3 regions of the Metasolibacillus sp. FSL H7-0170 genome follow, and region 3 is predicted to be linked to each of the others. Evidence: predicted binding sites of a transcription regulator. Region 3 holds the regulator's gene; each other region holds the start of a gene.
What was found. The regulator LexA, encoded in region 3, represses DNA repair genes until DNA is damaged. The targets are predictions, from matches to a motif close to CGAACATATGTTCG.
Positions count from the first base shown of each region.

Region 1: a site for LexA is predicted at 1,897-1,910, ahead of MHH70_RS18210 (ImmA/IrrE family metallo-endopeptidase). Genes of this name have one in related genera too.
Region 2: a site for LexA is predicted at 2,634-2,647, ahead of MHH70_RS01500 (DNA polymerase IV). Genes of this name have one in related genera too.

Region 1 is NZ_CP151964.1:3,881,305-3,885,681, reverse strand. It holds gene MHH70_RS18230 (DUF6838 family protein) at 1-47, opposite strand, end outside; gene MHH70_RS18225 (sigma factor-like helix-turn-helix DNA-binding protein) at 314-829, opposite strand; gene MHH70_RS18220 (DUF3954 domain-containing protein) at 1,038-1,214, opposite strand; gene MHH70_RS18215 (helix-turn-helix transcriptional regulator) at 1,428-1,796, shown strand; gene MHH70_RS18210 (ImmA/IrrE family metallo-endopeptidase) at 1,937-2,425, shown strand; partial or broken gene MHH70_RS18205 (IS3 family transposase) at 2,510-3,654, opposite strand; gene MHH70_RS18200 (substrate-binding domain-containing protein) at 3,796-4,377, opposite strand, start outside.
Region 2 is NZ_CP151964.1:325,681-330,057, forward strand. It holds gene MHH70_RS01485 (DUF1648 domain-containing protein) at 156-662, shown strand; gene MHH70_RS01490 (cupin domain-containing protein) at 1,028-1,537, shown strand; gene MHH70_RS01495 (DUF4003 family protein) at 1,589-2,542, shown strand; gene MHH70_RS01500 (DNA polymerase IV) at 2,718-3,986, shown strand; gene rnz (ribonuclease Z) at 4,015-4,377, shown strand, end outside.
Region 3 is NZ_CP151964.1:1,222,401-1,226,777, reverse strand. It holds gene MHH70_RS05890 (Zn-dependent alcohol dehydrogenase) at 1-303, shown strand, start outside; gene MHH70_RS05885 (aspartate ammonia-lyase) at 338-1,738, shown strand; gene MHH70_RS05880 (DUF2179 domain-containing protein) at 2,090-2,614, shown strand; gene lexA (transcriptional repressor LexA) at 2,970-3,593, opposite strand; gene MHH70_RS05870 (LysM peptidoglycan-binding domain-containing protein) at 3,943-4,272, shown strand; gene MHH70_RS05865 (recombinase family protein) at 4,272-4,377, shown strand, end outside.

The sequences.
Region 1 (4,377 bases), 1.2 Mb from region 3:
TCTTGAAGCCTTCGAGAAATGGCTTCTATAATATGGCTAATGTCCATCAAACCACTCCTTTAGTAGACTGCTGAGATATGTGGCGTTGACATTTTTCACAAAGCTTTACATAAGCATTGTAAATTGTGTCTTACCAAAATTACTTTTTCTTTTTCAATCGTTCTCCCCCCTTAAGCTTTACCAGATTAGTCTTTAACGTCTGTAAGCTGGAAAAAGACGCTTTCACTATATAGGTGTTTGTATGGCAAGATAGAATGACCTCAATCTCGCTTAAATGAACTCCTCACTATATAGGCATTTGTATGGCAAGCCCTTAAAATGAACTTTTCGTTATATAGCCACCTCCATGACAGATTAACTTTTTGCCATTAATATTGTTTTTTATTTTTGTTTCTGCTCGCCTTAAATAACTTTGCACTGAGCTACGTGTAATTTCTAAAATGTCAGCCACTTTTGAAAACGTCATGTACTCGGCTCGAATAAGTATAAATACTTTACGCTCATTTTCTGTTAACCCCACCAATGCTTCTTTAATAATGCTTTGAATATTGTCTAATCGCTCGTCCTCGTTATTTAGCGATTTTTCCTCCTCATCTAATCCAGTGAAATTACAATCAAGAGATATAAGAAATTGCTGCATTAAATAATGGTCCATGACATAGCTATCAGTTCTTGTAGCAGCCCGATATTCAGCAGGGTCATAGCCTGTCTCCATCCATTGAATCGCCTCCTTTAAATCACGCTCCATACTTGTGCAGCCATCTATTTCCTGCAAGCTTTTTAATGATTGCTTATATTCCTCAATTAAATCTGGAAAATATTTAGCCATTCCCTTTCCCCTTTCTTTTATCAATTACGCTTCGCTTTCGATACAAAAAGAATTTAGCTCCTGCGATTACTCGTCGCAGTAAACATGTGCTCCTGCGATTACTCGTCGCAGTAAACATTGCTGATGGAAGTTAAATAAAAAGGACACTAATTGATTTGGCTAAATAGCCAAAATCAATTAGTGTCCGTCGGTTTTTCCGTAAGGACTATTATTTATCTTGTTGAATGCGAATACGCTCCGCTCGCTCTACATCTAAAACTCGCCCGTTTTTCCAAATGATAGTATCTTGTCCAAACGCTTTCGGCTTTAGCGGTGTAACACATCCATCCTGTACAATATAAATACCATTCTCAAATACATTCATTTGCTGATTTTCTTTCCCCATCAAAAACCCTCCTATTTTTTATTTATATAGCATCCGATATAAAAGTTGCTTTTTTAAATATGCCTCTCAATAAATTTCTATTTCAGCAACTAGTTAACATAAATATAACATTGCTGAAATAGAAATTCAAGCATAAAGTTGCTATTAAAGAAATTTTTTATTTCCAAAACAGAAACATGCTATAATTAAGTATGAAATCTCTGAAAGCGGTGAATGATGATGAGTATCGGAAAACGAATCGTTGCATTAAGAGAAAGCAAAGGATGGACACAAAGAGAGCTAGCAAGCCGAGTGAATCTGAATGTTAGCGTGATGAATAGAATTGAAGCAAATGAGCGACCTGTAAAAGATAGTGAATTGCTACAATTAGCAAATATATTAAATGTTAGTACAGACTATCTTCTTGGCCGTTCTAATTCACCTGCATTGACACAGGAGGAAAAGGACGAGGCTGAATTTCAAGCTTTTGCTAACAATCCAACACTTCAAAAATGGTATAAGGAATTGCCAAAATCAAAGGAAGAAGATTTAGAAAAACTGCGTAAAATGTGGGAGATTTTAAAAGACCATGGAGAGCTTTAAAATGACATTTTAAATGAATAATTAGCAGTTGTCCTTATTGATTGTCAATCATATTCCAAACCTCACTACCAAAAGGTGAGGTTTTATAATATAATAAAATAGAACAAATGTTCTCAAATGGCTTTTTAGGAGTTGTTTTAATGTACTATTATACACATCTTGAGGATTATATTACGCGCTTTTATATGCAGTTGGGCATTACCGATTTATCTTTATTGAGCTTTCAAGAAGTCGCAGCTAGATTAGGGGTTAAAGTATTTTATTGGTCAGAACGTAGTCAGGCTTTGTTTATTGAAGGTCGTGCTTATATTTTTCTTGAGGAAAATTTATCACCCGAAGAGGAATGGCAAGATTTCTGTCATGAATTATGCCATGTGCTGCTGCATAGTGGCAATCAATTTGACTTGCCCCCACTTTTTCAAAAATATCAGGAGCATAAAGCAAATAATTTTATGTACCATGCATGTGTGCCAACCTTTTTATTAGAGCGAATGGAGCTATATGACTTTACACATAAAGAAATAGCTAAAATCCAACAGAATTTTTGTGTAGAACACGACTTTGCTAAAAATCGACTCATTCAATTTTTAAACAATAAACAAAATCAATTATACCGTTATCAAGGTTAATTTTAAAAAGTAAAAGTAGTTATGTCATAAAAATCCACCGAGCTATGGCACTGAGTATCATTTTTGAGACAGTATGAAAACACCTTATTTTACAGCCAGTTGACGGTATTGAACCGGCGACTGGTTGTTTAATTTCGTTTTAATCCGAATATTGTTATAATAGTCAATGTATTCTTCGACAATATTTATTACACACGCATTTGTTGTGCGATAAATATCATCGAGGTAGAACGTTTCAGACTTTAGCGAGGAGTGAAACGTTTCAATTGGGGAATTATCAGCGGGCATGCCTTTACGAGACATGCTCATGGTAATTCCTTTTTCTTTGACTTCCTTCTGATACGCGTAAGATGTGTAAACAGAACCCTAATCGCTATGCAGGATACAGCCTTCTGGTAGATCGGGTAATTGATTTAGCGTATCTAAAACAAAGTCAGTGTCTTGTGTAAAACCAATTGTATACGCAATCATTTCGCCATTAAATAGGTCTAAGATACTTGAAAGGTACATCATGGATTGTCCAAAAGGCAAGTAAGTAATATCTGTTACAAGCCTTTCTAGCGGTTTGGATGCCGTAAAATTACGTGCTAATAAGTTAGGAACAATGTGAGCCGGTTGTCCTGTACGTTTACGTTTCTTTATCTTTACACGACATTGCCAGCCGTATTTTTGCATCACACGTTGCACCGTTTTCTCACTAATGCCAGTAAGTAATTCTGTGATTTTTCGATAACCGTATCTGAATTTGTGTCGCTTACACAAATCGCCAATTTGTTGGTCTCGAAGATCCTTTTGAGTGAATTTATTTTCATTGGCCTTCCAGCGGTAATACGACGAACGAGCTACACCTAAATGACGGCAGATTTCACCAATCGGCATGATTTCTTTTAATTCCTCTACAAGCTCTACTACAACTTTTGGAACCACTTCCTCTCCAACTCTGCGTACTTTTTTAACACTTCAATTTGTTGCTTTAAATAACGATTCTCTGCTTGTAACTTAGCGGTTTCACTTTCATATTCAGGTCCTTTCCCAAATGTATATTGTTTTCCTACAGGCTGCTCAAGACGATGTAATTCGCCGTTCCTGTACCATTTCATCCATGTTTTTAACTGAGAATGGTTACGAATATTTAGTTCCTCTAGTACTTGTTTTACAGGAATCCCTTCTAATCTCATTTCTATTGCTTTCATTTTCACTTCTACTGGGTAACTCACTCTTGTCCCCATAGAAAAACACCTCCACGTTGATTTGATAAGGTACAATACCCGTTTTTCAACGAAAGGTGTTTTTATTTGTCTCATTTTTTTAGGTCAGTGCACTATAAGGCTAAGTGGATTTTTTCATTCGACCGAAAAACAATCATTTATTCACTCATTGAGTGGCACATATCCTACTTTTTCAACTAACCCTTGCCCTTGAGGTGATAAAATCCATTCAATAAGCCTCGCTGTATTGTCATTTGACGTATTTGTTGTTATTGCATAAAATTCCGATGTAATTGGATATGTGTTATTGCGGATATTGTCCTTTGTCGGTGCGATTCCTTCAATTGATAATAATTTGATTTGGTCGTTTTGCACCATTTCTGTTGAATAGTAGCGGAATGTATAACCAAGCGCATTTTTATAATTTTTATATTGTGCGACTTGTTGAATAATGCCCCCCATTCCCGAAACAATATCCTCTCTCGGGGCTTCCATAATCGGTGTATCTTCCATTAAATATTGCAGTGCCGTTTGAGAACCGCTATCTTCAGGTCGTTGAAAGGCACGAATTTTTTCGTTAGCTCCTCCTATTTGTGACCAATTCGTAATCTCTCCTGCATAAATACCGCGAACTTGCTCTAATGTTAAGCTATTAATTGGGTTATTTTTATGTACAAAAAAGACAAATGCTTCTTTGCCAATCGGTGTCATATTTAATTCAACATTCTTTTGCTGCGCTATCTT
Region 2 (4,377 bases), 900 kb from region 3:
CGTCAGCTTTTTAAGCAGTAAATTGAAAGAAATTGTAGATAAATTAATAAAACTCGCAACTTACAACATAAAAAAACACTAAAATATATTTTGAAACTTTTTGATACTTTAAACGGTATAAAAGCTGTGAACAAAATAGAGAAAGAGGTGTGAATATGTTAAAGGAACCTTATCGACCAAAAATTAATCTTCCAAAATCAACTACAGAAAAAATTGCAGATATTATAGGTATTGCTGCGCTATTATTTGCTATTATATTTATTGCTTTAAATTGGACAACTTTGCCTGCACGAGTGCCGATGCATTTTAATGGAGTTGGTGAAATAGATCGTTGGGGCTCCAAATATGAAATGCTTATTTTGCCGATTATAGGCATCGCCTTATTTTTCATGCTACAAATATTAGAAAAAAAGCCGCATTTGCATAATTATCCCGCGCGTCTAAATGAATCAAATGTAGAGCAGTTTTATAAAGCAAGTAAAAAAGTATTGAACTACACGAAAAATATATGTTGCCTTATTTTTGCGTATATTACATATGAAATTGTAATAATTGCTCAACAAAAAAAGCTATTGCTTGGCTCATCTACTTTAATTGTGCTACTCGTGTTACTTTTTAGCATTATAATTTTCGGTATTGTTAAAATGATGAAAATCAAATGAGGGAGGCGCCGACAAACAGTGTAGTTGCTTGATGGGCGCTTTTTCTATTGTTTCAGCAAAGAATTCACCCGTGACAATAGTGAGAGCTTTCTGAAAAGGGGATTTTGTTTTGTAAGCGCATGTTTCCATATTAAATAATTACTAAATTCGCGTGCTCCTACAGTAGTTATGTCGCAGTAGGAGTATCTCCAAATGACCTTTTAGAAGCCCTCACCACTAACCCTCGTGTTTCTCCCGTTTTCAAAGAAAGCGCTATTTTGCCAAAATAGCAGCAATGCATGGTTTTTGGACGCCTCCTAATTGGGACATTTGTATCTAGTTTTGCATAGCATAAGGCGAGCTTATATTTTAGAGGAGGCTAAAAAGTGTATTATAACGGCTATTATTATGCACAAACACCGATGCAGCAATATCCGTACCATCCAATGATGCCGCAACATCCTATGCAGCCGAACAACCCGTGGCACTGGCCGCATGATGACAGCACGTCAATGCGAGATTATGGTAGGCATCCGTATGTAGTTAACTTGCGCAATGCCACAATACAAAATCAGGCATTTCGTAGAGCGATTTGGACGGGAAAGCATTTGCAAACGACGTTGATGAATATTCGTGTTGGCGAGGATATCGGCATGGAGCGTCATTCAGCAACAGACCAATTGCTCTATATTGAGGAAGGGCAAGGCTTCGTTCGAATAGGCGACCGTAGAGATTATTTTGAGGTAGAGCGGGCTGTAAATGCAGGGGATGCGATTTTTGTACCTGCTGGAAAATGGCATAATGTCATTAATATTGGGCGACAGCCATTAAAGCTGTTTTCGATTTATGCTCCACCTGACCACCCATTTGGTACAGTGGAAAAGCGGAAAAAATGAATCCTTTAAGCACACTTCCACGTAGAATATAGATAAAGGAAGGTGCTTGCTATGGAAAAAATAATTCAACTGTTCGAACAAAATTACAAAGAAATTGAAAAATTTGCAGGATGGTCTGTAGGGAAACCGGTTGTTTTGTTAATGGCATCATACTACACGGTGAGACAACAAGAAGTTAATATCGCCGAATTAGAGGAGGCTGTTAGCGCAATAAAAAAAGAAACAGGCTTCTTTTCCACATTGCGCACAAATCTTTTAGTGCAGTATATTTATGCAATGCATATTGCAGGCGAGCCAGACAAAAAGGAAGCAATTAATGAATTATTAAGCAATACGGAGATTTTACGCAAAGCAAAGTTCTCAAACACATCTTATACAACGATTGCAGCGCTATTTTTAACAAGTGAATTTAAAGAACAACAAGCACAGCGGGCACAGATAGTTTATCGTGAAATGCGGAAAAGACATAAATTCTTAACTTCTTATGACGATGTGCCAGTGGCTGTATTATTTGCGCTAGATGATGTAGATATTGAGCTGCGTACAAATACGATGCGCCGTTATTATGATGAGCTAAAGGAAGCAAAATTTTCACAAGGAAACGAACTTCAGGCATTGTCGCAAATTTTAACAATGCCAAGTATTGAGTATAATGAACAATTCGTACCTTACATCATTGCAATCAAACAGCAATTAGAACAGGCAAAAATTAAGGTGCGACCAGCCCTTTATATTTCAATAGGATTTTTAGCATTGACACAAATTAACGATAAACAGCTTCAGCAATTGATTGAGCTCTATGAAATGTTTAAAAGTCAAAAATATTTAAAATGGTACAAAGATCAAGCATTCGCCATTGCAGTACAGCAATATTTACCAATTCGTACACTTGAGGCAAACGAATTATTATCTGTTGTTTCGATTGAATTGCTTATTTCAATGCAATATGCGATTATGGCAGCAACAACTGCAGTAGCGGTTAGTTCAAGCAGTAGCGGTGATTAGGAGATAACGGGGCTGTCCAAAAAGGCAGCTCCTTCTTTTAATGCAATAGAAAGATTAAAACACTTACGAAACGTCCGGAAAGCAGTGCTTTCGCACATTTTTTTGGACGCCTCCTTAAGAATAGCTGTTCGCATTTCAACATTTTGCGTATAATAGAGAAAAGGAGGTGTGGTGAATGGCAAGTCGTGTTATTGTACATATTGATATGAACTGTTTTTATGCTTCTGTTGAACAAGTTTTTGAGCCTAGCTTAAAGGGCAAGCCAATTGCGATTGCGGGAAATCCGAAAGAGCGTCGAGGGATTATTATTACTTGCTCCTATGAGGCGCGTGCCTTTGGTGTGAAAACGACGATGACAGTGCATGAGGCGAAAAAACTTTGCCCGCAACTTATTATTCTACCACCGAATTTTGAGCGTTATCGCCACGCCTCTAAAAAGTTTTTCCAGCTATTACGTGAATATACAGAGCTTGTTGAACCTGTTTCAATCGATGAAAGCTATATTGATATTAGCGACTTATGCATGAAGCGCCATGCGATGGAAATTGTCCGAGAAATTCAGCAACGTATATATACAGAGTTGAATCTTCCTTGTTCACTTGGCGTTGCGCCAAATAAATTTTTAGCAAAAACAGCTTCTGATATGAAAAAGCCAATGGGCATTACCGTTTTACGCAAGCGTGATATTTCTGAAAAGCTTTGGCCATTATCTGTTATTGCGATGCACGGTGTTGGTAAAAAAACAGCGAATAAGCTTGCGACAATTGGGATTACAACAATTGAACAGTTGGCAAAGGTGGAGGGGTATAAAATTCGGCAGCTACTCGGTGTTAACGGAGAGCGCTTAAAGGCACGAGCAAATGGAGAGGATAATCGAGAAGTTAATCCAGATTCAATTTATGATACAAAAAGCGTCGGCAATTCTACTACATTACCGCGTGATGAAACGAATTATGAAGCTTTACAAGCAATTATCAAAAAACTTAGCTCAAAAGTGGCGCAGCGCTTAAAAGCGAAGCGGCTTGCAGGAACAACCGTGACCATTTATATTCGAGATGCAGATTGGCATAATCAAACACGAAGTAAGTCAGTGAAAAACGCTATTGCCAGTGAAGCAGATATTTTCGAAATAGCATGGGCGCTATTTATGAAGCATTGGGATGAAGCTCCTGTTCGTTTACTAGGAGTGACAGTATCCAATGTTGCTGACCAACAACATGTCACACAGCAGCTCGGCCTATTTGATTATGAGGAGCAAATTAAAGATGAGCCGATTGTCGAATTAGTGCAGCAGCTTGAGCGTAAATTCGGTAAAGGAGCAATTAAGCGAGGTGTGGTAGCACCAGCACAAGGGAAGTATCAAGCAAATACGAGCTTTAGTAAAGATTTTTTGGATGATTTTGATTCGATAGAGCCGAAATCTTCAAAAAGACCTTCAAATTAACACCAATATGACGAAAGGAGGGAATAATTTGAAACTGCATTTTTTAGGAACAGGTGCAGGTATGCCCTCAAAAGAACGCAATACGAGTTCGATTGCTATGAAGTTACTTGAAGAACGAGGGACAATATGGCTATTTGATTGTGGAGAGGCAACACAGCATCAAATCCTCCACACGACAATTAAACCACGTAAAATAGAAAAAATATTTATTACCCATTTACACGGGGACCATATTTTCGGTTTACCAGGATTATTAAGCTCCCGTTCTTTTTTAGGTGGCGAAGATGCATTAACGATCTACGGTCCAGTAGGCTTAAAAAATTGGATTGAAACAACGCTTGCACTTACTACAACCCATTTGAGCTATCCTATAAAATATGTAGAAGTGACA
Region 3 (4,377 bases):
TGGGAAATTACACGTAAAGGTGGCACAATCGTTGTTGTTGGTGCATTTAACCCAGAGCAAAAATTAAGCTTACCAGCTGGCGGATTCCACCGTGTTGGGAAGGTTTTAAAAGGGAGCTTCTATGGCGATACACAGCCGTTCCGTGATTTCCCAATGATTGCACAGCTTTATTTAGACGGCAAATTCAAGTTGGATGAGCTCATATTAGAACGTATTAAATTGGAGGATATTAATAAGGCATTCGATTCATTCCATGATGCTTGCTGTATCAACGTAGGTCGTGCAGTAATTGAATTTGAATAACAGTGACTAATGAAACGAAGGAACGGGATACGAGATGAGAATAGAAAAAGATTTCCTAGGTGAAATGAAGCTTAGCTCTGATGTATATTACGGTATTCAAACGATGCGGTCAATAATTAATTTTCCTATTTCAGGAAAAACAATCGAAGGTTATCCTTATTTAATGAAATCATTAGCATACATTAAAAAAGCAGCGGCGCTTTCCAATTTCGAAGTTGGAGAGCTCGCTGCTTCTCTTAAAGATGCGATTATTACTGCGGCGGATGAAATGATTGATGGAAAGTTTAAAAATCAATTTCCAGTAGATATTTATCAAGGTGGCGGGGGTCTTTCAATTAATATGAATGTCAACGAAGTGCTCGCCAATCGCGCTAATGAAATTATAACAGGAAATAAGGGCTATACGCATGTGCATCCAAATGAACATGTCAATATGTCTCAATCTACAAATGATGTGCTACCAAGTGCGATGAAGCTAGCATGCTTTTTTTATATGCAGGATTTAATTAACTGTTTAACGCAGTTTGAGAAAACCCTTCAGCACAAGGAAGATGAATTTCAACTGCTCGTTAAAGTTTCCAGAACGTGTTTACAAGACGCATTGCCGATTACATTTGGTCAGCAATTTAGCGCATACCGTTCATTTATTGCCAGACAAATAAATGAGTTGAAGAGGTTACAGGAAGGTTGCTTACAGCTTGTTATTGGGGCAACAGCAGTAGGTACGGGCTTAGGTGCTTCGACAGACTATGTCGAGGGGATGTATCGAAATTTATATGATGTAACAGGGCTGACAGTGCGAAAAGTAGAAAATTATTTTGATGGTCTACAGCACGCGGACGAGTATGTTAGAATTTCTAGCTGCTTAAAGGGGTTATGTACAGGACTTTCCAAAATGGCAAGTGATTTTAGAATACTCTCTTCGGGACCAATAGCGGGATTAGGTGAAATTGAGCTTCCAGCAGTTCAATCGGGTTCATCTATTATGCCTGGAAAAATCAATCCATGTATTCCTGAAATGATGATGCAAGTTTGCTTTGATATTTATGGCAAAGATCAGGCAATTACATTTGCGGCAGATAGAGGCGAGCTTGAATTGAATATTTGGGAAGCCATTATTATGAAAAATCTGTTTGAGCAATTTTCATTGTTAATAGCAAGCATTCCAGTGTTTCGAGAGAAGTGTGTAGCAGGAGTTCAAGTGAAAAAAGAAATTAATCAGCTTCGCGCGGAAAGCACCTACGCTCTATCGGTCGCAATTTCAAAACAATTTAGTTACGAAATTGCTAATGAAATAGTAGCGGAAGCGCAAAGCAAAAAAACAACGGTAAAACAGATTGTTGTTGAAAAAGGTTTATTAAGTGTGGACGAAGCTGAAAAATTACTCGATCCAATCCATTTAACCTCTTTAAGCAGAAGTCTTCCATCTCTATAGGTGGCAAAATAAATGCAAGCATTAGACCGATTTCAGCGGGTTTTCAAACACTTGCTGATAAAGAGGAACTCAGTCTAAGAACATCGCATCTTGCGATAATGACTGAGTGACCAACATCCGGATGTCACAGATTTTGAAGGGAGGCTTGCATGATGCAAATCAGTTAACCGTTGTCACAGGACGTGACGGTTTCAGGTTAACTTCCACCAAATAGCTTGAAAGAATCTGGACACAATTACGTCAAGGCGTAATTGATTAAACGTGAAATAATAACTTGATAATCGAGTACTATTATATAGTTATACGATAGCAGAAAAATACCATTATAAAAGATTATGAAAGGTCCTGCGTATGAATAATATTTTATTAATTATTATTTTACAACTTATTTATGTGCCTTTATTAACGCTTCGTACAATCTTTTTAGTAAAAAATATTACGGTTTTAGCATCAATTATAGGTATGGTTGAAGTACTGATTTATGTGTTTGGTTTGTCCCTCGTATTCAGTGGAACTCAGAGCGTATTAGCGATGGTTGTTTATGCAGTTGGCTTTGGGCTAGGTATTTTTTTAGGTACGATGATTGAGCGGAAATTAGCAGTAGGCTATGTTTTTGCTGCGATTAATACGCAAAATAAAAACAATGAACTAGTGGAGTTTTTAAGGAATGAAGGTTTTGCAGTTACAATTTACAAGGGCGAAGGACGCGATAGTGAGCGCTATAAATATGAAATTTTAACGAAGCGTAATCGTGAGCACGAACTGTTTCAAATTGTCGAGCGATTTGAGCCAAATGCCTTTATTATGTCATATGAGCCGAAGTCGTTTAAAGGCGGTTTTTTAGTTACACGTATGAAACAAAAGAAAAATAGATGAAGTGTCAAATAACAGGTATTTATAGGCAGGCAATTTTCTGAGATTTCTTATATAAAAAGCATAATTTTGTTGCAAACAACGCTGGAAATCATCAAAATACGGCTTTTTACGAAAATTATACGTCATTTATAAACATTCACAATTTTTCAAAGCGGATGTAAAATAGCACTAATACCCCGCTAGCATGCTTTTACATATGAATGAACCTCATAGGACATCACGAAAATTTCCAATAATATTCCTCGTTTTTCTCCACAATTAATGATGTGAAAATCATGCTAGCTTTTAAAAAATGAATAGTATATTCAAAGTAAAAAACTGAGCTGTCCCAAAAATCCGGTGCTCAGTTTTTGTATTATTGTATTTTACGATATAGACCGACAACCTGCCCTAAAATCGTTACTTGATTTACTAAAATAGGGTCCATTGAAGAGTTTTCAGGCTGTAAACGAAAATGTGTTTTTTCTTTATAAAAACGCTTTACTGTTGCCTCATCATCTTCTGTCATCGCAACGACAATTTCACCATTGTTTGCAGTTGATTTTTGCTTAACAATTACATAGTCTCCATCTAAAATTCCAGCTTCAATCATTGATTCTCCCATAATTTCTAACATAAATAGCTGATCCTCAGAAGTGCCATATGAGTTTGGAAGAGGAAAGTATTCCTCGATATTCTCGATGGCTGAAATAGGAAGTCCTGCCGTTACTTTGCCAATCAAAGGAACATGGATAACACCTTGTTGTTCTATCTCACTATCATTATTGTTGTCTAAAATTTCAATAGCGCGTGGCTTTGTTGGGTCTCGACGAATAAGTCCCTTGCTTTCTAAACGAGCTAAATGGCCATGTACAGTAGAACTAGATGCTAAACCAACCGCTTCACCGATTTCACGAACTGACGGTGGATAACCTTTTGTTTTAACTTCTTCTTTAATAAAAGCTAAAATTGCTTCTTGGCGTTTTGATACTTTTGTCAACTCATTCACCTCTTTTATCTTGTTTTAGTAAACTACTCTCACCATTCATAGATGATGGGAGGGACGCTATATTGGACCTTGTTCAGCATATGTAAAGTTGCTCGCTAAACAAAGATAAGCCTCCGACGATAATCACAGATTTTTAAAACGAGTTTGAAGGCGCTTCAAAAAACTGAATGTAATTACGCCGAGGCGTAATTGATAGAACAAATTTTCTTATTTTCAGTATAACAAAAGAGAAAAATAAATGCAAACATTAGTTCGAAAATAATTGTTGACAAAAACGTTTGTTCGTTTTAATATGAGAACATACATTCCGAACGAACATTCTATTTCAGGAGGCGTTACTATGAATTGGTTGAAAAAAAATAGTTATATTGCAGTTTTTGTAGCATTTACGGTATTTGTCATTTCAGTGTTAGTTATTACTGATGAGGATATTGAACAATATGAAGAAATAATCATTGAACATGGGGATACGCTTTGGTCTTTAGCCGAACAGTACCGAGGTAAAATGTCAACGGAGCAATGGATTGGCTTTGTGAAAAAATCAAATTACCTTTCTGACGAAAAAATAGTGATTGGACAACAGTTGCTAGTGCCAATTGAAAAACGCTCTATTATTGCCAAGCAAATGACAGAGGATAGCCATTCGCGTGAAGTGGCGAATAACAATTAATGGTTACACAAACTGCGGTCATATATGTGAGGGTAAGCACCGAGAAATCAACCCAATATACATCTCTTGCAAGGCAAAAAGAAGAGCTAAAAGCATATGCAAGCA